Regions from separate parts of the Martinezella lusitana genome, predicted to be linked through region 2. Evidence: predicted binding sites of a transcription regulator. Region 2 holds the regulator's gene; each other region holds the start of a gene.
The links. The regulator PhoB, encoded in region 2, activates phosphate uptake and scavenging genes when phosphate is short. The targets are predictions, from matches to a motif close to TGTCATNNANCTGTCAT.
Positions count from the first base shown of each region.

Region 1: a site for PhoB is predicted at 2,234-2,250, ahead of HB780_RS15920 (esterase-like activity of phytase family protein). Genes of this name have one in related genera too.
Region 3: a site for PhoB is predicted at 3,568-3,584, ahead of HB780_RS23960 (DUF2794 domain-containing protein). Genes of this name have one in related genera too.
Region 4: a site for PhoB is predicted at 1,800-1,816, ahead of HB780_RS06165 (glycerophosphodiester phosphodiesterase). Genes of this name have one in related genera too.

Region 1 is NZ_CP050308.1:432,299-437,696, reverse strand. Features, by position in the region: gene HB780_RS15925 (AI-2E family transporter) at 1-896, opposite strand, end outside; gene HB780_RS15920 (esterase-like activity of phytase family protein) at 1,038-2,171, opposite strand; gene parE (DNA topoisomerase IV subunit B) at 2,316-4,385, opposite strand; gene HB780_RS15910 (dienelactone hydrolase family protein) at 4,585-5,398, shown strand, end outside.
Region 2 is NZ_CP050308.1:3,053,935-3,059,332, reverse strand. Features, by position in the region: gene HB780_RS28480 (GcrA family cell cycle regulator) at 179-715, shown strand; gene phoB (phosphate regulon transcriptional regulator PhoB) at 803-1,486, opposite strand; gene phoU (phosphate signaling complex protein PhoU) at 1,518-2,231, opposite strand; gene pstB (phosphate ABC transporter ATP-binding protein PstB) at 2,283-3,098, opposite strand; gene pstA (phosphate ABC transporter permease PstA) at 3,113-4,447, opposite strand; gene pstC (phosphate ABC transporter permease subunit PstC) at 4,444-5,398, opposite strand, start outside.
Region 3 is NZ_CP050308.1:2,101,728-2,107,125, reverse strand. Features, by position in the region: gene acnA (aconitate hydratase AcnA) at 1-2,338, shown strand, start outside; gene HB780_RS23965 (DUF1223 domain-containing protein) at 2,602-3,345, shown strand; gene HB780_RS23960 (DUF2794 domain-containing protein) at 3,605-4,006, shown strand; gene HB780_RS23955 (outer membrane protein) at 4,101-4,724, opposite strand; gene HB780_RS23950 (GNAT family N-acetyltransferase) at 4,966-5,398, opposite strand, start outside.
Region 4 is NZ_CP050307.1:660,556-665,953, forward strand. Features, by position in the region: gene HB780_RS06150 (ParB/RepB/Spo0J family partition protein) at 1-403, opposite strand, end outside; gene HB780_RS06155 (helix-turn-helix domain-containing protein) at 400-705, opposite strand; gene HB780_RS06160 (LexA family transcriptional regulator) at 949-1,632, shown strand; gene HB780_RS06165 (glycerophosphodiester phosphodiesterase) at 1,920-2,777, shown strand; gene HB780_RS06170 (Pls/PosA family non-ribosomal peptide synthetase) at 2,907-5,398, opposite strand, start outside.

The DNA.
Region 1 (5,398 bases), 1.3 Mb from region 2:
ACACCGGCCCATAGCGAACCGCTGGCGATCAGATAGATCGAGACGAGCGACATGGAGAGCGGCGCGCCGCCCGGTATGAGCGCCATGACGCCTGTGAGAACACCGAGCGTGATGGCCGAGGGTGCCCCGGCAATCCAATAGGCGACGCCAAGCACGATACCCTCACCGATGGCGATCAGCGTCATACCCATGACCGTGGAGCTGATCGTCGCCGGTATTACGCGGGAGATCCGCTCCCACCGGTTCGGCAGGATACGTTCGCCCAGAAGATCGACTTGGCCGACAAACCTCGAGCCGTCGCGATAGATGAAAAACAGGGCGATCAGCATGAAAAGCAAAGTCAGGATGACATGAAACGCGCCACCGCCGGCGGCAAGCACTGCGCGGTAGATATTCCCGATATGCGCGCCACTGACGATCTGGGCCAATTCACCGATGGAACCAGGGCTGCCGACATATTGCGTCCACTGATCGCCAAGCCAGGATCCGACCATCGGCAGCGCCAGAATCCACTGCGGCGGTGGAGCGCCATCTCGGTTTACATGCACGGCCCAGGCAAACCATTCGCGCACTTCACCGACCATATAGACGGCCGAAAGCACGATCGGCAGCACCAGGAAGGTGACGATGAAGGCGATGGCAATGGTTGCTGCAAGTGTCGTGTTGCCGCCCGTGCGGCGTAACACCTCGCTATAGAGCGGCCAGGTCGCGAAACCGATCACGGCCGCTGCCAGCACAGGTATCAGAAAACCATAGAAGAAATAAATTCCCGCCGCGGCAATCAGGATTAGCAGCCAGCGTGCCGCCGAAATGGACGGAATGAGGGCCATGCGTGAAGGTGCGGTAGGCCCCAGCCACCGTGGTTCCCTCGGCTTTTGACGTTCGAATACACCCACCGGACTTGCTTTACCTTTTTCATTCGATCAACCGGTTATGAGCTATGATCTGGGCCGATTCAAGGGCCACAACCTGAAAGCCTATATAATCCGTTGTCGTGACGGCACGACGACTACCAATGCGGGCAAGAAGCGACGTGCTCAGGATGGCCGACGAAGAACCTTGAAGGCAAAGAACTGGGTCTTCTGCGTCGGATTGAAATTGTTATCGGCAACGAAGATCAGCACATCCGTGCCATCCTTCGCCTTACCGAAGGAAACACCCTCGATATTGTCGGGCGCAAGGCCAAGCGCGCGCAAATCCATCACCTGGGTCTTGCGCACCGGCACGATGCGCTGATCGGTCTTGGCGAGCGACGGAATAGCGGAAACATCGGTTGCGCCATCGAGATCGAACATGTTGATGACCACCGAGTTGCCGATATCCTGCGCATAGCCGCGCTCAACCGACAGCCCATGCCGGTCGTCCAGCGCCAGGATTTCCGACATGCCGAAATCGTTCCAGCCGCCGGGCTTGGTCGACGCCTGCGGGATCGGCGAGACCGGATAGACATATTGCGCTTTCTGTTCGCCCGTGACCGCGTCGTAGCGGATGATGCGGGCAAGCGCGCCATTGGTCAGCGTCGTCATCGGCCCGTCCTGATAAAGCGCGGACTCCGTGCCGACGAGAAGGTCGCCGCCGGCGAGGAACGTCAGGCCCTCGAAGGCGAGATTGTCGCGGATACCGGTGCTTTTATCGGCGGTCGGCGCAAAACCTTCCGGCAACGGCAATTCACGCACGAAGCTGCCATCGCGATTGGCGACACGCACGAAAGGCGGCAACAGCGCCTTGCCGTCGCCTTCACTGCTCCAGTAGATGCCATCCTTGCCGATACGGATCGACTCGGAATCAACCGTACGGAACGCGAAAGGCTGGCCGTTCTTGTCCGTCAGCGTGACATGATCAAGCACCGTCACGCCCTTGAGGCTGTCAGCGCCGACATCGATATCGAGATGGTAGAAGCGAGCCGGCGCCCTTTCGGAACGGTCGTCGCTGATCGAGATATAGTGGCCGGTCGAAGGGTCGAAATCGATGCCCGAGAGACCACCGACCTCAACACCGTTTTCCATGAAACCCGTCGGAATGTCGTATTCGCCGAGATAGGAAAGGCTGATGCCGGCCTTGCAGTCGCCGAAGGGGCAGGGCACATCGACAACCGCACCGACATCGGCGGCGCGGGCTGTGGTGCAAAGAAGAAAGGCAAGAGCGGCGGTCGTCAGGAAGGGCTTCATCATGGCGATATCATTACATCCGGATCATGAGCTGGCGGGTTTGCGCCGCATCTATGCATCCGCTCATGACGCTTTCGTTACGGATCGCGCTCCATCCCCTAAAAATATCGGCAAATCGATTTTGCCACAGCCGCCGAAGCGCGGCTGTCAGATATCCAGATTTTCCGCAAATGCCGCACGTTCCTGGATGAAGCGGAAGCGGGCCTCGGGCTTGGTGCCCATGAGGTTATCGACGGCGTCACGCGTGCCTTCGAAATCCACCTCGTCGATCACGACACGCAACAGCGTGCGTTTCGACGGGTCCATCGTGGTTTCCTTAAGCTGCGCTGGAAGCATTTCGCCCAAGCCTTTGAATCGGCTGATTTCGACCTTGCCCTTACCCTTGAAATCGCTCTCCATCAGCTCCAGCCTATGGGCGTCGTCGCGGGCATAGATGGATTTCGATCCCTGCGTGATCTTGTAGAGCGGCGGCACGGCCAGGAAGAGGTGTCCGCCACGGATCAGTTCGGTCATTTCCTGATAGAAGAAGGTAATCAGCAGCGAAGCGATATGAGCGCCGTCGACGTCGGCATCGGTCATGACGACGATGCGTTGATAGCGGAGATCTTCCTCGCGGTATTTCGAACGTGTGCCGCAACCGAGCGCCTGGACCAGATCGGAGATCTGCTGGTTGGCGGAGAGCTTTTCGCGGCCGGCGCTGGCGACATTGAGGATCTTGCCGCGCAGCGGCAGGATCGCCTGGTTCATGCGGTTGCGTGCCTGCTTGGCGGAGCCGCCAGCCGAATCACCTTCCACCAGGAAGAGTTCGGCGCCTTCGGCGGTGTTCTGCGAACAATCGGCGAGCTTGCCCGGCAGGCGCAGCTTGCGCACAGCCGACTTGCGATTGACTTCCTTTTCCTTGCGGCGGCGCAGGCGCTCCTCGGAGCGCTCGATCACCCATTCCAGCAGCTTTTCTGCCTCGGTCGGATTATCGGTGAGATAGTGATCGAAAGGATCACGCAACGCGTTTTCGACGATACGCTGCGCCTCGACGGTCGCCAGCCTGTCCTTGGTCTGGCCGACAAATTCCGGCTCACGGATGAAGATGGAGAGCATTCCGACGCCAGAGATCATCACGTCGTCGGTGCTAATGCCGGCGGCGCGCTTGTTCTGCGTCAGCTCGGCGTAGTTCTTCAGCCCCTTGGTCAGCGCGATGCGCAAGCCGGCCTCGTGCGTGCCGCCTTCGGGAGTGGGAATGGTGTTGCAATAGGAATGGACCTGCGGGTCGCCGCCATACCAGGTGATCGCCCATTCGATCGAGCCGTGGCCGGTTCCCTTCTCCGACTTGCCGGAGAATATTTCGCGGGTGACGGTGAACTCATTGCCCATCGTCGCCTTGAGATAATCTTTCAGGCCGCCGGGGAAATGGAAGACAGCCTTTTCGGGAACATCCGAGCCTGCCGGTGCCAGTTCCGGATCGCAGCTCCAGCGGATCTCGACGCCGCCGAAAAGATAGGCCTTGGAGCGGGCCATACGGAAGACGCGGGCCGGCTCGAACTTGGCGTGATCGCCGAAAATCTGCGGATCGGGATGAAAGCGGACACGGGTGCCGCGACGATTATGGACATCGCCCAGTTCCTCAAGCCCACCTTGCGGCACACCGCGCGAAAAACGCTGACGATAGAGCTTGCGGTTGCGCGCCACCTCGACTTCGAGATCGTCGGAGAGCGCATTGACGACGGAGACGCCGACGCCATGCAGACCGCCAGAGGTCTCGTAGGCCTTGCCGTCGAACTTACCGCCGGCATGCAGCTTGGTCATGATGACCTCAAGCGTCGACTTGCCCGGCACCTGCGGATGGTTTTCGACCGGAATGCCGCGACCGTTGTCGGTGACGGTCAGGTAGCCGCGCTGATCGAGATGCACCTCGATGAAATCGGCATGGCCAGCGACGGCCTCGTCCATGGAGTTGTCGATGACTTCGGCGAAGAGGTGATGCAGCGCCTTCTCGTCGGTGCCGCCGATATACATGCCGGGGCGCATGCGCACTGGCTCGAGCCCTTCGAGAACGCGGATCGAACTCGCGCCGTACTCCTCGACGGACGACGTTGTCGGAGTTGCGCGCGGGGTAGGGACAGGGGCGGCTGCAGGGCTTTCAACCTTTACGGCCGGCTTTTCCACCGTTTCCGGCTTCGGAGAAGCGGGCAGTCCGGAGAAGAGATCGTTGCTGTTATCCATGGGGCTGTTCAGATTTATCCTTGAAGGGGTCACACCCCAGAATCATCACGTTTGCCGTCAATGCCGCGAATCACCATGATTCTGCCAGAAATGACGTTCTAACGCGATGGCGCCCCAGTGATGGGACAAATTCGAAAAAAGATTTGCGTTGCCGGGCGGCGAATGGCAAGCCCGTGAGCCTATCGAGGGAAGTGTCCACATGCGAATGTCCACAGCTCATTTGCCGGTATTAGCCGCAATTGCGGCCTTTTTGCCGCTCACCGTCGCGGCTGGTGCGTCCGCCGAAGCGCTAAAACCCTTCAAGGATGATTTGTTTTCCAGCCAGACAGTCATCGAGAGCCATGACAATGGCGCGTTCCAGACGATCGACTATCAGGAGATGCGCGACATCAACAGCCGCGACCAGATCCCGGAAAAGCGGGTCAAGCCGGCCTACATCGCCACCGGCGTGCGCTGGAAGGCGCAAGAAGACGAGACCCTGCCGCTTGGCGATCGCAAGCTCGATGTCACGCGTATCGGCCGGGAATCGGGACAGGCTTTCACGGTGATCTTCATCCATGGCCGCGGCGGCGATCGCCGGCTGGGGTCGAACGACTATACCTTCGGCGGCAATTTCAATCGGCTGAAGAACCTCGCCTACAACAATGGCGGCACCTACTACGCCCCGAGCGTCAAAAGCTTCGACAGCGATGGCGTCGCCAACATTGCGGCTCTGATCCGCTATTCCTACGAGCAGTCAGGTGGCAAGCCCGTCATCCTCACTTGCGCCTCGATGGGCAGCTTCGTCTGCTGGGGCATCACCCGCGATGCCGAGAGCGTCAAACGCCTGAAGGGCATGGCGATCTTGAGCGGCGTGACCGATCCGGATTTCGTCAAGAGCGCTTTCTACAAGGCGAAACTGCCGGTCTGGTTTACCCATGGCAGCAAGGATCCTGTCTATGCCGCCGCCGACCAGGAAGCGTTGTTCGAAAAGCTCTACAAGGCCCATTACCCGACGCGGTTCACGCTGTTTG
Region 2 (5,398 bases):
CCCCAGGAATCATGCGACTCTTGTCACGGAGTCAGCCTCACACTAGGTTAAATCTCAATTACTAGACTGCATGCGGCGGAACTAGTCACCACAATTTTTTAAGCGTTTCGTGCCTCGATCCCATCTGAGGCAATGGTGAAGGATTCTGCCATCGGAAACGCGACAGCGGAGACAGGGCATGAATTGGACAGACGAACGCGTCGAGAAGCTGAAGAAGCTGTGGTCCGAGGGTTTGAGCGCGAGCCAGATCGCGGCACAGCTCGGTGGTGTCAGCCGTAACGCCGTCATCGGCAAGGTACATCGCTTGAGCCTGCCGGGCCGAGCGAAGGCAGGCGGCACGGCAACTGCGGCCCGGGCACAGAAGCGCAACACTTCGGCGCCGCGCGCACCGAACTACGCCTCGCGCGTTGCAACCCGCACGGTTACCCGTCAGCAGGGCGCAACGATGCTCAAGGAAGAAGTCGAGATCGATACGGTCAACGAGATCGAATATCGTCCGGCCTCCAATGTGGTCGTTCCGATCTCGCGCCGCCTCGGTCTAACGGAACTTACCGAACGCACCTGCAAGTGGCCGGTCGGCGATCCGCTGAAGGATGATTTCCACTTCTGCGGCAATGATAGCCCGGATGCATCGCCCTATTGCGGCTACCATCAGCGCCTGGCCTACCAGCCGGTGCATGAACGGCGCCGGCCTGCGGCTCAACCGCGCGGCTGAGATGCCTTATAGCTGAATGAAAGAAACGGGCCGAAAGGCCCGTTTTCTGTTTCCGCCGCTATGTTGGATGGCTGACCGGTTTCCCGCTCAGGCTTCCATGGAATAACCCGCGCCGCGAACGGTGCGGATGACATCCTGCATATTGGAGAAGTTCAGCGCCTTGCGCAGGCGTCCGACATGGACGTCGACAGTGCGTTCGTCGACATAGATGTCATGTCCCCAGACACCGTCGAGGAGTTGCGACCGCGAGAAGACGCGGCTCGGCGAAGCCATCAGGAATTCCAGCAGGCGGAATTCCGTCGGCCCCAACCGCACTTCGCGGCTCTTGCGGTGGACGCGATGGGTCTCGCGGTCCAGTTCGATATCGCCACAGCGCAGAACCGTGGAGAGGACCTCCGGACGGGCACGGCGCAGCATCGCCTTGACGCGAGCCATCAGCTCCGGCGTCGAGAACGGCTTGACGACATAATCGTCGGCGCCGGTGGAAAGGCCGCGTACGCGCTCGCTTTCCTCGCCGCGGGCGGTGAGCATGATGATCGGCAGGCGCTCCGTTTCCGGCCGCATGCGCAGCCGGCGGCAGAGCTCGATACCCGACACGCCGGGGAGCATCCAGTCAAGGATCAGAAGATCGGGGATGCGCTCCTGGAGGCGAAGTTCGGCTTCGTCTCCTCTCAGAATGGTATCGACCTCGAAGCCTTCGGCCTCCAGATTGTAGCGCAGCAGAACGCTGAGCGCTTCTTCGTCTTCTACAACAGCAACTCTCGGAACCATGTGTCTCTGGTCTCCTTTCTTGGCGTCTTCGTTATTCCGTCAGCGCACCGACGGTGTTGGCGGTATCGTCTTTCGGGCGCTCGCCCTCGGGCTGGCTGCCGGTCGCCATGTAATAGATCGTCTCGGCGATGTTGGTGGCATGGTCGCCGATGCGCTCGATGTTCTTGGCGCAGAAGAGAAGATGCGTGCAGGTGGTGATGTTGCGCGGATCTTCCATCATGTAGGTCAGCATCTCGCGGAAGAGCGAGGTGTACATCGCGTCGATTTCCTCGTCGCGCTCACGGATCGACACGGCCTTGTCTGGCGAACGGGTCGTGTAGACGTCGAGTACTTCCTTGAGCTGGCTGAGCGCCAGTTCGGAAAGATGCTCAATACCCCGCGCCAGGCTGCGCGGAACGCCGGTGCCCTGCACGGCGATGACGCGCTTGGCGGTGTTCTTGCCGAGGTCGCCAACGCGCTCCAGATCGGCGGCGATGCGAATGGAGCCCATGATTTCGCGCAGGTCGGCGGCCATCGGCTGCCGGCGAGCAATGGTGACGATTGCCTTGTCGCCGACTTCGCGTTCGGCATGGTCGAGGACGACGTCGTCGGAGATGACCTTTTGCGCAAGAGCAACATCGCCGTGCACCAGCGCGCGGACGCTGTCGCTGACCATCTGCTCCGCCAGGCCGCCCATTTCGGCAATGCGGCGCGTCAGGAACTTCAGGTCTTCGTCGTAGGCAGAGAGAATGTGAGTAGAGACCATTTTTCTATCCTCAGGGTGAAACTTGTGATGGTAGCCGCGCGCGGGACATCATCAACCAAAACGGCCCATGATGTAATCCTGCGTGCGGAAATCGTCGGGATTAGTGAACATCTTATCGGTATCGTTCTCCTCGACCAAATGGCCGAGGTGAAACATTGCGGTGCGTTGCGAGACACGGGCTGCCTGCTGCATGGAATGCGTCACGATGACGATCGTGAAGTTTTCCCGCAGCTCGTGAATCAGTTCCTCGACCTTGGCCGTGGCGATGGGATCGAGCGCCGAGCACGGCTCGTCCATGAGAATGACTTCCGGGCTGACGGCGACGGCACGAGCGATGCAGAGGCGCTGTTGCTGGCCGCCGGACAGACTGGTTCCGGCTTCCTGCAGCCGATCCTTCACCTCGCCCCAGAGACCGGCCTTCTGCAGGCTGGTTTCGACGATATGATCGAGATCGGCCTTGGAGCGGTGAAGCCCGTGAATGCGCGGGCCATAAGCGACGTTCTCGTAGATCGACTTCGGGAAGGGATTGGGCTTCTGGAACACCATGCCGACGCGGGCGCGCAGCTCCACGACGTCGATGGCGCTGTCATAGACATCCTGATCGTCGAGCGTGATCTTGCCGGTGACGCGGCAGGTGTCGATCGTGTCATTCATGCGGTTCAAGCAGCGCAGGAAGGTGGACTTGCCGCAGCCGGACGGGCCGATCAGCGCGGTGACCGTATTGACGCGGATGTTCAGGTCCACACCGAACAGCGCGCGCTTGTCACCATAATAGACCGAGACATCGTGACCGATCATCTTGTAGGGGATCGTCGTCATCTTCCTGGCCAATGCCTTCTCGCCTGCGGCTTCCGTCATCATGTTCATTCCGTCTTCTCCCTCTACCAGCGCCGCTCGAAGCGACGACGCAGCAGGATGGCCCCGATGTTCATCGCAACAAGGAAGAAGAGCAGGACGATAATGGCCCCGGAGGTTCGCTCGACAAAGGCGCGTTCGGCTTCGCTCGCCCACATGTAGATCTGCACCGGCAGGGCCGTCGCCGGATCGAGCGGCGACGTCGGATAATTGGCGACAAAGGCGACCATGCCGATCAAGAGCAGCGGCGCGGTTTCGCCGAGCGCATGCGCCAGCCCGAGGATCGTGCCGGTCAGGATGCCGGGCATGGCCAGCGGCAGGACATGGTGGAACACCACCTGCATCCGCGAGGCGCCAAGGCCTAGCGCCGCACTTCGGATCGATGGCGGCACCGCCCGCAACGCCGAACGCGTGGCGATGATGATCATCGGCAGCGTCATCAGGCTGAGCACCAGTCCTCCAACCAGCGAGGCCGAACGCGGCAGGCCCATGACGTTGATGAACACCGAAAGGCCAAGCAGGCCGTAGACGATCGACGGCACGGCGGCGAGATTGTTGATGTTGACCTCGATCAGATCCGTCAGCCGGTTCTTCGGCGCGAATTCCTCGAGATAGATCGAGGCGGCGACGCCGACCGGCAATGCCAGCACCAGCACGGTCAGCATCAGATAGAGCGAACCGATCAGCGCGACGCCGAGGCCGGCGGCTTCCGGACGACTGGAATTGCCCGACAGGAAAAGGCCGCTATTGAACGCCTTATGGAGCGCGCCGCTGGCGGTAAGCTGCTTCATCCAGCCGAGCTGCCTGTCGGAGACCTTGCGATCCTTTTCATCCGCCGTCAGGTCGATCTGCCCCTTGTTGGCGGAATCGATGTTGGCGTCGACGAGGAAGGTCATCTTCACCGTTTTCCCGATGATGAACGGATCGGCCATAACCTCGTTGCGCAGCGCGATGCGCGCACTGTCCGACACCATCGCCGTCGCCTCGCGAACGAGCGCGCGATTGGCCGGATCGATGCCGAGCGTCTTCACGAGGGCATCGCGAACGAGAAGCGGATAATTGGCCGCGATCAGCACCTTCGGATCGCTGGCGCGCTTGCCGGCGGGATCGATCACCGTCTCGGTAAACTCGATCGGCAGGGTGATCGAGGTCTGCACGAAAGCGGTATAGCCATGGCGCACCACGGTCGAGACCAGGATGAGCAGGAAGACAAGGCCGAAGATGACGGCGGCGATGCCATAGGCGCGGAACCGGCGCTCGGCGGCATAACGGCGCTTGATGCTGATATCGCGCCGTGCCGGTGTGCCAGACGTCAGCCCGCGCGGGATCGGCAGCTTTGCTGAGGATACGAGATCGCTCATTCGTATTGCTCCCTGTAGCGGCGGACGATGTAGAGCGCGTAGACGTTCAGGCACAAGGTCAGACAGAAGAGCGTGATGCCGAGCGCAAAGGCGACCAATGTCTGCGGCGAGGTGAATTCGAGGTCGCCGGTCAGCTGGTTGACGATCTTCACGGTGACCGTCGTCATCGGCTCGAAGGGATCGAACTGCATGCGGGCGGCGACGCCAGCGGCGAGCACGACGATCATCGTCTCGCCAAGCGCGCGGGAAGCGGCCATCAGCAGGGCCCCGACGATGCCCGGAAGTGCTGCCGGCAGCAGGACGCGCTTGACCGTTTCCGATCGCGTCGCGCCGAGGCCGAGCGAGCCGTCGCGCAGCGCGCGCGGCACCGCCATGATGATGTCGTCGGAGAGCGAGGAGACGTAGGGGATCAGCATGACGCCCATGACGAAGCCGGCGGTCAGGACGCTCTGTGCCTCGATGAAGCTCGCATAATTGCCCGTCAGCAGACCGTTGATATCAGCGGAGATGTCGCGCAGGAAAGGCCCGACGGTCACCAGCGCGAAGAAGCCGTAAACGATGGTCGGAATGCCGGCCAGCACTTCAAGCATCGGCTTGGCAAGGGAGCGCACGCGGGCCGAGGCATATTCGGCCATGTAGATGGCGGCGAACAATCCGACGGGAACCGCGACCAGCATGGCAACGAGGCTGATATAGAGCGTGCCGGCGAGCAGCGGAACGAGGCCGAACGTGCCTGACGTCTGCGCACCGGCTCCGGTGAAGCGCGGGTCCCAGACGGTGCCGAAGAAGAATTCGGCGGCGGGCACCATGTTGAAGAAACGGGCCGTCTCCGACAGCATCGAAGCCGCGATGCCGAGCGTCGTCAGCACGGCTATCGACGAGGCGACGATCAGGCCGCCGAGAATGACCTGCTCCACCCGGTTGCGGGCACGAAAACGCGGCGCGATGGCG
Region 3 (5,398 bases), 950 kb from region 2:
AAAGATCAACCCACTGGTTCCCGTCGACCTCGTCATCGACCATTCGGTCATCGTCGACGAATTCGGCACGCCGCAGGCTTTTGCCCGCAACGTCGAGCTCGAATATGAGCGCAACGGCGAGCGTTACCGCTTCCTGAAGTGGGGCCAGCAGGCGTTCAAGAATTTCCGCGTCGTTCCTCCCGGCACCGGCATCTGTCATCAGGTGAACCTCGAATATCTCGGCCAGACCGTCTGGACGAAGGAAGAGGACGGCGAGACCATCGCCTATCCCGACACCTGCGTCGGCACCGATTCGCATACGACCATGATCAACGGTCTCGGCGTTCTCGGCTGGGGCGTTGGTGGTATCGAAGCTGAAGCCGCCATGCTCGGCCAGCCGGTCTCCATGCTGCTGCCGGAAGTTATCGGCTTCAGGCTCACCGGCAAGCTCAAGGAAGGCGTCACCGCGACCGACCTGGTGCTGACCGTCGTGCAGATGCTGCGCAAGAAGGGCGTTGTTTCCAAGTTCGTCGAATTCTTCGGCCCCGGCCTAGACGCGCTGCCGCTCGCCGACCGTGCTACCATCGGCAACATGGGTCCGGAATACGGCGCGACCTGCGGCTTCTTCCCGGTCGACAAGGAAACCTTGAACTATCTCGACATGTCCGGTCGCGCGAAGGATCGTATCGCACTGGTCGAAGCCTATTCGAAGGCGCAGGGCATGTGGCGTGACAACGACGGCGCCGACATCGTCTTTACCGATACGCTGGAACTCGAGCTTAGCGACGTCGTGCCGGCCATGGCTGGCCCGAAGCGCCCGGAAGGCCGTATTCCTCTGGAAAACATCGCCTCCGGTTTCGCCGGCTCGCTGGACACCGAATACAAGAAGCCCGGCCAGCTTTCGAACCGCTATGCGGTCGAAGGCACGGATTTCGATCTCGGCCATGGTGACGTGGCGATTGCCGCCATCACGTCGTGCACCAACACCTCGAATCCGTCGGTGCTGATCGCCGCCGGCCTTCTCGCCCGCAACGCCGTTGCCAAGGGCCTGAAGACCAAGCCGTGGGTCAAGACGTCGCTCGCACCTGGATCCCAGGTCGTCGGCGAATATCTCGCCAAGTCCGGCCTGCAGGCCGATCTCGACAAGCTCGGCTTCAATCTGGTCGGCTTCGGCTGCACCACCTGCATCGGCAATTCCGGCCCGCTGCCGGCGCCGGTCTCGAAGACGATCAACGACAAGGGCCTGATCGTTTCCGGCGTTCTCTCCGGTAACCGCAACTTCGAAGGTCGTATCTCGCCTGACGTCCAGGCCAACTACCTGGCCTCGCCGCCGCTCGTCGTCGCCTATGCGCTCGCCGGCACGGTGCAGCTCGACCTGACCAGCGAACCGATCGGCGAAGACCAGGACGGCAAGCCGGTGTTCCTCAAGGACATCTGGCCGACCTCGCATGAGATCCAGGAATTCATCCTGAAATACGTCACCCGCGAACTTTACGAATCCAAGTACGCCGACGTCTTCAAGGGCGATGCCAACTGGCAGGCCGTGCAGATTCCTCCGGGCCAGACCTATGCCTGGGACGATAACTCGACCTATGTGCAGAACCCGCCTTACTTCGTTGGCATGGGCAAGACCGGCGCCGGCATTTCCGACATCAAGGGTGCCCGCGTTCTCGGCCTCTTCGGCGACAAGATCACCACCGACCACATTTCCCCGGCCGGTTCGATCAAGGCTGCCTCGCCGGCTGGTGCTTACCTCATCGGTCATGGTGTCGGCGTTGCCGACTTCAACCAGTACGGCACGCGTCGCGGCAATCATGAAGTCATGATGCGCGGCACCTTTGCCAACATCCGCATCCGCAACCACATGCTCGGCCCGAACGGCAAGGAAGGTGGCTACACCATCCACTATCCGTCCAAGGAAGAGATGTCGATTTACGATGCGGCCATGCAGTACAAGGCCGAGGGCGTTCCGCTCGTGATCTTCGCCGGTGTCGAATATGGCAACGGTTCATCGCGCGACTGGGCTGCCAAGGGCACCAACCTGCTCGGCGTGCGCGCCGTCGTCGCCCAGTCCTTCGAGCGCATCCATCGCTCGAACCTGGTCGGCATGGGCGTCATCCCCTTCGTCTTCGAGGACGGCACCACCTGGGCCACCCTCGACCTCAAGGGCGATGAAGTCGTCTCGATCGAGGGCCTGGAAGATATCAAGCCGCGCGAGCGCAAGATCGCCAAGGTCACCTATGGCGACGGCACAGTCCGCGACATCCCGATCATCTGCCGTATCGATACGCTGGATGAGGTCGTCTACGTCAACAATGGCGGCATCCTGCAGACGGTTCTGCGTGATCTCGCTGCCTGATCGGCGTTAAAGCCATCTTTGCACGCCGCCGGGGGAAACTTCTCCGGCGGCGTCATGTTTTTCACGCTGATGTGTTCGGTGTGGTGGCCTCAGGGCCTTCTCTCACCCCTTCGTGACTTTTAGTCATCGCGCTTAGCTATTATCTCTTGTTTCAGATTTATCAGGCTTGATGAGAGCTTTACGGATACCCTGAAAAGCGGCAAGCGATTTCAGGGTGCTGTCTTGGCTTTGGCCTTCAGCGTCTGAGAAAGAGGTATCACGGCATGCGCCTTCGATTTTCGGTTTCACTTCTGGCAGGCATCGCGCTCGCGAGTTCGCTGCATGCGCAGGAGCTTGCCAAGATCAAGGGGGTCGTCGAGCTCTTCACGTCGCAGGGCTGTTCGTCCTGCCCGCCTGCTGATGCCGCGTTTCGCAAGCTGATCCGCCAGGGCGACGTCGTGGCGCTTGCCTATCATGTCGACTACTGGAACTATCTCGGCTGGAACGACACGATGGCGTCCAAGGACAATACGGCGCGCCAGTATGCCTATGCGCGGACGATGGGCCGCAGCGGGGTCTATACGCCGCAGGCGATCATCAATGGACGAGACCATATGAGTGGTGCCGACTTCGACGGCATCAATGTCAAGCTCGACGGCTTTCAGCACCAGGGCAAGGGCCTGACGGTCGCGGTGAGCGCCGCGATGAAGGGCGACGAGCTGGAAATCAAGATCGGTGCCGGCCAGGGCAAGGCGAATGTGGTCGTTGCCTATTTCGACAAGGAACAGCTGGTCTCCCCCAAGGGTGGCGAAAATAACGGTCAACAGATTGCCTATCTGCATGCGGTTTCGGACGTCGAGACCGTCGGCATGTGGGATGGCAAGGAAATGAATGTGGTGCTGCCCGCCAATGTCCTGGACAAGGACGGCCGGCGCGGCATGGCGGTTCTGCTGCAATCCTCCACGTCGTCGGGAGACCCGGCGGCGATCATCGGCGCGACGGTGCTGACGATTGGCTCTGACGGCTGATCAGATTTCGGTGAGGTGCCCGGCGAGGACGCATTCGGGGCTGGGGTTCGGTCGACGCGCCCCCGGCCGGGCCGTTTGGCGCGGCGGCGCCAAACAATTACCAATAATTCCGGAAATGGGGCGTCGTTTTGGCTGAAATACGGCGCCGCAGAGATGCTTTTCTCCGACGTAAAAATTTGTGAGTGACCGCCGGTCTTGCAATTTGGTGCGGCTGAGGCAAACTGTCATCCTCTTGTCATGACCAGCCCCTGGGGGATTGATGACTGATCAGCCGGATTTACGACACGGCGAAAGCCGTTCCGTCGACACCAATTCTTCCATCGTCGTTGATCTCAGGGACTATAAACAGAGCAGGGATCCGCTGCCGGTAACCTTCCATCGCAGGGAGCTGGACGCGATCCTGTGGATCTACGGCCGCATGGTCGGCGAGGGCGAGTGGCGCGACTATGCCATCGACCATCTCGGGGACAAGGCCGTCTTCTCCGTCTTCAAGCGCTGCGGCGAACTGCCGCTCTTCCGCATCGAGAAAAACCCGAAGCTTGCCGTCAAGCAGGGTGCCTTTAGCGTGGTCAACACCAATGGCATGATCCTGAAGCGCGGCCATGAGCTGAGCCAGGTGCTGAAGATTTTCGACAAGCAGCTGAAGCTGGTGGAGAAGTGATCTCGTCTGGCATCGCCGGTGATCATCGACTGGGGAACAAACGAAAAGCCCCGCCGGTGAGCGGGGCTTTGTGTAGCGACAGATAGCGCCGAAATTAGAACTTCAAGCCGACGCCCAGGTTTATCGATTGTTCGGTGAGGTCGCTCTTCACGCCCTGCAATTCCTTGCTGCCGAAATCACTGTAGCGGTATTCCGCGCGAGCGAAGATGTTGTTGGTGAAGGCATAATCGACGCCGGTGCCGGCCGTCCAGCCGTTGAAGATGACCTTGCCGTCGCCTGAACCAGGAACGTCGGCGAAGCCGCGAGCGGCGGTCCATCCGGCCGCGCCGTAGATCAGCAGGTTGTCGAAAGCATAACCGACCCTTCCGCGAACCGCGCCCGACCAATCAGTGCCGACGCTGGATGCATTGGCGACAGCCTTGTTGTTCCAGTTGTAGTCGATATTGCCGTCGATGCCGATGACGACCTTGTCGAACTGATAGTTGTATCCGAAGAAATTGCCGAAAAGGCCGCCCTTGAAGTCTTCGGATTGGTCGCCACTGCCGAACTTGAAGCTGCCCTTGGTGATCGCGCCGCCGCCGTGGACACCGAGATAGGGGCCGGACCAGGTGAAGACTGAAGCCGGAGCCGCGGCGGCAACAGGCTCCTCGGTGAGATCAGCGGCAACCGCGGAGGTCGAGGTCAGTGCAAGCAAAGCCGAAATGAGCAGATATTTCATATCTATTTCCTTCTATAATTCATATGTGCCAATGCGATGCCCACGAGCCGCAGCGTGCGGCCCTGCCTCAATGCGAGGGAAAACGAATCTCTGAACAAGTCGGGAAATCGGCGGTTAGGGGAACGTTATCGCAGCCAAAATAGCGAATCGAATATTGCGGTGGCTGCTTTAATGTTGAGAAATGTTGCGGAGCGCATCCGATCGCAATTGGCTCTTCTCCGAGGGAAAAGCAGAGGCTGCCTTACTCGCTGAACATCGTCCCCGGATAGGCCGAGGGATCGGGGTCCGTTTCAGCCCCTTCGCCGAGCGCCTTCTGCATCAGCATCGTATCCAGCCAGCGGCCGTGCTTGTAGCCCGTCCCTTTCAGCAGGCCGGTCTCCGCGAAGCCGGCGGCACGGTGAACGGCGATGGAGGCGGGTGCAGCACCGCCGATGACGGCGATCATCTGGCGAAAGCCGAGGGCTTCGCAGGTTTCTATCAGGTTTGCCAGCAGGAGCTTGCCGAGGCCGCGACCCCGTGCTTCCGGGGCAAGGTAGATCGAATCCTCGACCATCCAGCGATAGGCCGGCCGTGTGCGGAAGGCAGACGCATAGGCATAGCCGAGAAGCTTGCCGCCCTCGTCCTCGGCGACGATATAGGGATAGCCCTTGTTCCGGATCGCCTGGAAGCGGCTT
Region 4 (5,398 bases), on a different replicon from region 2:
CCCGATAGATCGAACACCAGTCGGCGATCGCAACGCTGCGATCTAGCGCCGAAAGCGGGTTGCGCAGCATGTTTTCGGAGATCGAGACGAGGCGCATGGTCGCCTCGGATGTGAAGGCTCCCGGCTCCTTGACGATCGCATCGATCGTCGTACGGCCGAGCTGCTGCTGCGCCTGCAGGCGCAGCGCGCCGAAGATCAGGCGGAAGCCGCTGTCCTCGCGAACGATCTCGATCGGTTGGCGCTGGCCGTGGATTTCGATGTTCTCGGCAAAGGCCGCGATCGCATTAGGATGATGCTTGCGATGATCGGCCGGGACGCGGATTGCGGCAACGGGCACTTGCTCGACGAACGCGACCGGCGCGGCATTGTCCGTGGAAACGAGTTTCACTGACATCGCCGTCATGCCGCACCCCGAACTCTGTCAGCTGCAGCGTCGCGTTTTTGACTCGACCGCTGTTTGTTATTGCTGCTAGTTTCACCATCGTCATGACGGCCAAGCGTGTAGCTGTCGGGGAACATTTCGCGGAAAGGTACGCCCAGGGCTTTGGCAATCGCCTCTGCGCCGGGGCGGCTGGCACCGATCATGCCCGCCCGGCAAGCGCTGTCGTAAAGGCCAGCATCGCGGGCAATCCCGGTCAGAGTCTTATTCTGCCGTAAAAGCTCCTCTTTGATGGTCCGTCGATCCCACTTCTTTGTGGTCGTCATGGTTACTCCCTGTTTTCTGACCTTGTGCAAAAGGTCGGTTGGCGTGGGGTAGGTGTTGAAACAGTGTCGCAACTATATTCGCGAAATATCGCAAATTAGTCAACCGAAAACCGCGAAATGTCGCGGTCAGAGTTCGGGGTTTGCCGGATTTCGTGAAGTCAGAGATAAGGTGCTGAAATTGATAACGATTTTCTGGAGCTTTCATGCGTCTACAAACTCTGACGCACGGTCAGAGTTCGCGAAATGACGGGAACTATGTTTGGGGAGCGGCTGCTAGAAGCGATTGGCAGCGAATCGGTTCACGCGTTTTCGAAAAGGGCTGGCGTTAGTGACAGCACGCTGCGCGGCTATCTAAAAGGCAATATGCCGGCAGCGGATACTGCCCTGACGATCGCGGATGCAGCTAATGTAAACCTGGAGTGGCTAGTCTCAGGTCGTGGCCCGAAAGACAGAAAAATACCGGAAATCAGCGTCAACGGGCGATCTATTGATATTCGTGGTCGCGTAATGGATGATTTTGCCTTTATTCAACGCTTGGACGTGCACGCATCAGCCGGAAGCGGCGCTATAACAATCACTGAGGACGCTATTGAGCTTCTTGCCTTTCAATCTGACTGGCTAAAGTCGCGCCATATCAACCCGACTTCTGCGAGAGTGTTGACCGCCAAGGGCGATTCAATGGAGCCGACCATTCGTGACGGCGATATCCTTCTCGTCGATACGTCGATCACCAGCGTACGTGACAACGCCATCTACATCGTCGTCTACGGTGGCCATGTCCTTGTAAAACGGGTCAATTTGCGCCGGAACGGCTCTTTGGTGCTGATTTCTGACAACGATCGGCATGCGCCGGAAGAAGTACCAGAGAGCGAAGTGCTCGACCTCCACATTGCCGGGCGAGTAATGTGGTTTGGTCGGTCGATATAACTGCATCGCTGATCTGACGATGGGCGCGCTTTTGCCATTTGATCTTGCGCGCCCTCTGCGGGCAACTAATCCCGCTCGGTCCTCGGATCACCCTGTAAATAAAGGCTTATCCCGTTCCTTCTCGGTAAATCCCGCTTAATCCCGGTCTGTGCCATCTGTTATTGCGGGTTACAGCTCTATGGCATTTTCGGCACAGGCGACGTCGTCCTGTCACAATTTTCGTGATAGCAGGCTCGCGCGTCGAACGAATGCGGAGCCAGATCGAAATGACGAACAGCAGATCCACAATGCCTGATCGCCGCGGCCTCCACATTGAATTGGATGGCCATCGCTGTCTCCTCAAATGGCATCGCGGACGGCGCTTCGTTGGCGACATCGCATTCACGCAAGCACGAATCATCGAGGGAATGACGATCGGCGCCAGCATGGAGATCGATCTGCAACGCTATGGCGGCGACGGTTTCGTTGTGCTGCATGACGAGGATCTGCATCCAACGACCACAGGCAAGGGCGCGCTCATCACAGCCACGCGCGACGATTTTGCCCGTCTGCGTCTTCGTGATGGTGATGGAAACCAGACGGCTCACCCGATCCTGCTGATTGAAGACCTGGCGGCTCTCATCCGTGACGCCGGCTATTCGCCGGATGCGGTGCTGCAAATGGACCTGAAGGCGCCATCCTCCAGCATCGGCGGAGGTGATATTGCCGCCTTTGCGAAGGCGATCACTCCGGTCGCACGATCCGTCATCCTTTCCGCTGGCGATGCGGAAGCGGTCGAGCGACTGTCGGAAGCTGTCCCCGATATGCCGATCGGCTACGATCCCTGCCACAATGGCGCGAGCGAACGGTTGCGTGAAAGCCGGGATTTCGCAGGATTTGTTGCTGACGCCATCGCTGCATCTCCGCGCGCGGGGATGATATATCTCGCACACGAGCTGATATTGTTCGCCGATGCCGAAGGGTTCGACTTGATCGGGGCGTTTCATGCCCATGGCCTGGAGGTCGATGCCTACACCATTCGCGCGGCAACAAACGAAATACTGCCGAAAGTGATGCGACTTCTCGCGCTCCGGGTGGACCAGATCACCACCGACGATCCGGTCGGTCTGGAGGCGCTGGTAGCAGAGGAAAGCTCAGGTAAATAAACCGCGGCCGTTTTGGACGAGGCCAAAATGGCACGTCCCGCCCACCCGAAACCGGGTGGACAAGGATAGCGCGGTGGCGTCTGCCACGATCAGGGTGACCCGGCGAAGAGGCGTTGTCGCGACGGGCGCTTACGCTGCGGCGGAGGGCAGGATCTCGCTTTCGTTTGCAGGTACTGCGTCTTGCGTCGCATGAACCGCCTGTGCGGGGGTGCCGGCCCAGGATGTCCCCGCCGGAATGGTCTCGCCCTTCATCACGAAGGTCAGGAGACCAATTTCAGCGAAATCTCCGACGCTGGCATCATGCAGTACGGTACTGCCGGAGCCGATCGTTACCCCGGCGCCGATCTTGATCCGGCCCACTTTCATGATGCGGTCTTCGTAAAGATGGGTCTGGGGGCAGGAGCCCATGTTGAGGACGGCATGGTCGCCAATCTCCGTGCAATCGAACTCGCAGATATCGGTCGTGTTGATCCATGTGCCGCGACCGATCTTGGTGCCGAAGGGGCGTAGCAGCCATGGCAGGAAAGGCGTGCCGCGCAGATAGTCCAGAAGCGCCTTGCTGGCGAGCCCGCCATAGAAGACAGCGACGGCCTCGGTGCGCATCGCCCACCAGGACCACATCGGCTTGTTCATGGGCTTGTAGGTGCCGATCAAGGTCCATTTGAACGCGACAGCCATCAGGTACAGGATGGCGGAGGTCGCCAGTCCCGTTGCCATCAGCATGCAGAATAACCTGCCCCAAGCTGCGTCATTGATCGCGTCCGCCAGGAGATTGGCGGTTGCCAGTGCCATCACGATGAGGATGGCCGTCGGCAGCGAGGTGTGCATGGCCTCGAACACGATGCGCACGAGGCGCATGCGCATTGGCGGTGCATAGGTGCTGGCAGCGGCTGCTTCCAACCTCTGGCGGGTTGGCAATTGGAAAGCCGGGCTGCCGCACCAGGTTTCTCCCGCCTTCACATGCAGGCTATCAGGCAAGCGCGTCTTGATGCCCACCAGCGCATCGTCCTCGATTATCGCCCCCTGGGAGATGACGGAGGAGTTGCCGAAGAAGCAACGGTCCCCGGTCTTAAGGCGCTTGAGGGTCATCCAGCCATTCTGGATCTCCTCGTCGCCGAAAACGGTTTCGTCGCCGATGAAATTGTCGCGGCCCATCTCGATGAGGTCGTAGCGGCCTGCGAAACTTGCCGAGATTTCCGTGCCCTTGCCGATCTTGGCGCCCATCAGGCGATACCAGTTGCGCATGAAGACGGTGGCGTAGAGCGAGTTGAGGGTTTCGAGCATCGCCTCGGTGGTCAGGCCAACGACCCATTTGCGGAAATAGAGATTGCCGAAGATGGAATAGCGGCCGGGCACGACACGGGGCAGCAGCACCCAGCGCAGGGCGACGACGACGGCCATCGACACGACGATCAGCACAAGGGCTGCGGGCCAGGCGAGTGTAGTGACCATCCACCAGGAAAGAGGTTCGTCGCTGCCGGGCGACAGCCACTGTTGCGCGACGGTGAACAGGAAGAAGGCCGGGAAGATCGGCAGGAGCCCAATGACCATGCTCAGATTGTAGGCGATGAAATAGCTGACAAACTGGAACAGGCGCGACACGGCGCCCAGCTCGGGATGGTCGGGCTCCGCCGATGGCTCTACCATCGACGTCTGACGAGCTGGCGAGCCGTCCCAGCGCGTATGGGCCTCGACATTCGTTTCGGCTGCAATTGCGGTGAGATCGCCGATGACCGCGCCGTCGCCAATCTTGACGTTGTGGCCGATAACGCAGCCGTTTCCGATCTGCACGCCTTCGCCGATGTCGATGGTCCCGACATGCACCTGATTACCGATGACTTCGACGTTGGCAAGCTTGAGCCTGACGCCGAGGCTCGCCCGGGCCCCGATGCGCACTAGGTCGATTGCACCCTCTTCGAAATCGTCGATCATGGCATCGCGGCCGATATCGGCTCCCAGCGCCCGCAGATAGAAGCGCATCAGCGGCGAACCCTTGAGGAATTTCGGCGCCGTGAGCTGGACAATGCGTTCCATCAGCCAGATGCGGAAATAATAGGCGCCCCACAACGGATAAACGCCGGGGCGGGTGCGGCCGATGATCAACCATTTAAGACCGACAACCATCAGCTTCTCGCCGAGATTCAGGCCGATGTAGATCGCGCAGAGAATGAGCGCTTCATCCCACCAGGGGGAGCCATCCTGAACAAGTAGAATGGATGCCAGCAGCAAGCCGATCCATTGCAGCGTGGCAAGCGCGATGATGAAGGGTAGCACAACAGCCTGAGCCAGGCCGCAGAGAAAGCGTCGACGCCAGGGAACGGGCGTGAAATCGACGCGATCCGGCTCGGAAGAGTGATCGGCGCTTGCTTCCAGGATTGCGGCGATGCCCCGCAGAGTGCGGCCGGCATAGACGTCGCGCAGCGCGATGCCCGCGAGCGGCTTGATCTTACGGACCTCGGACACGAACCGGGCTGCCAGCATGGAGTGGCCGCCGAGCTCGGTGAAGAAATCCGCTTCGAAGTTGACCACGCGGAGGTGGAGCACTTCGGTTGCCGCCTTCAGGAGCTGCGCCTCGGTCCAGCTGCGCGGCGGCTCCTGGGTTTGGGTCGCCTGATCGTTTG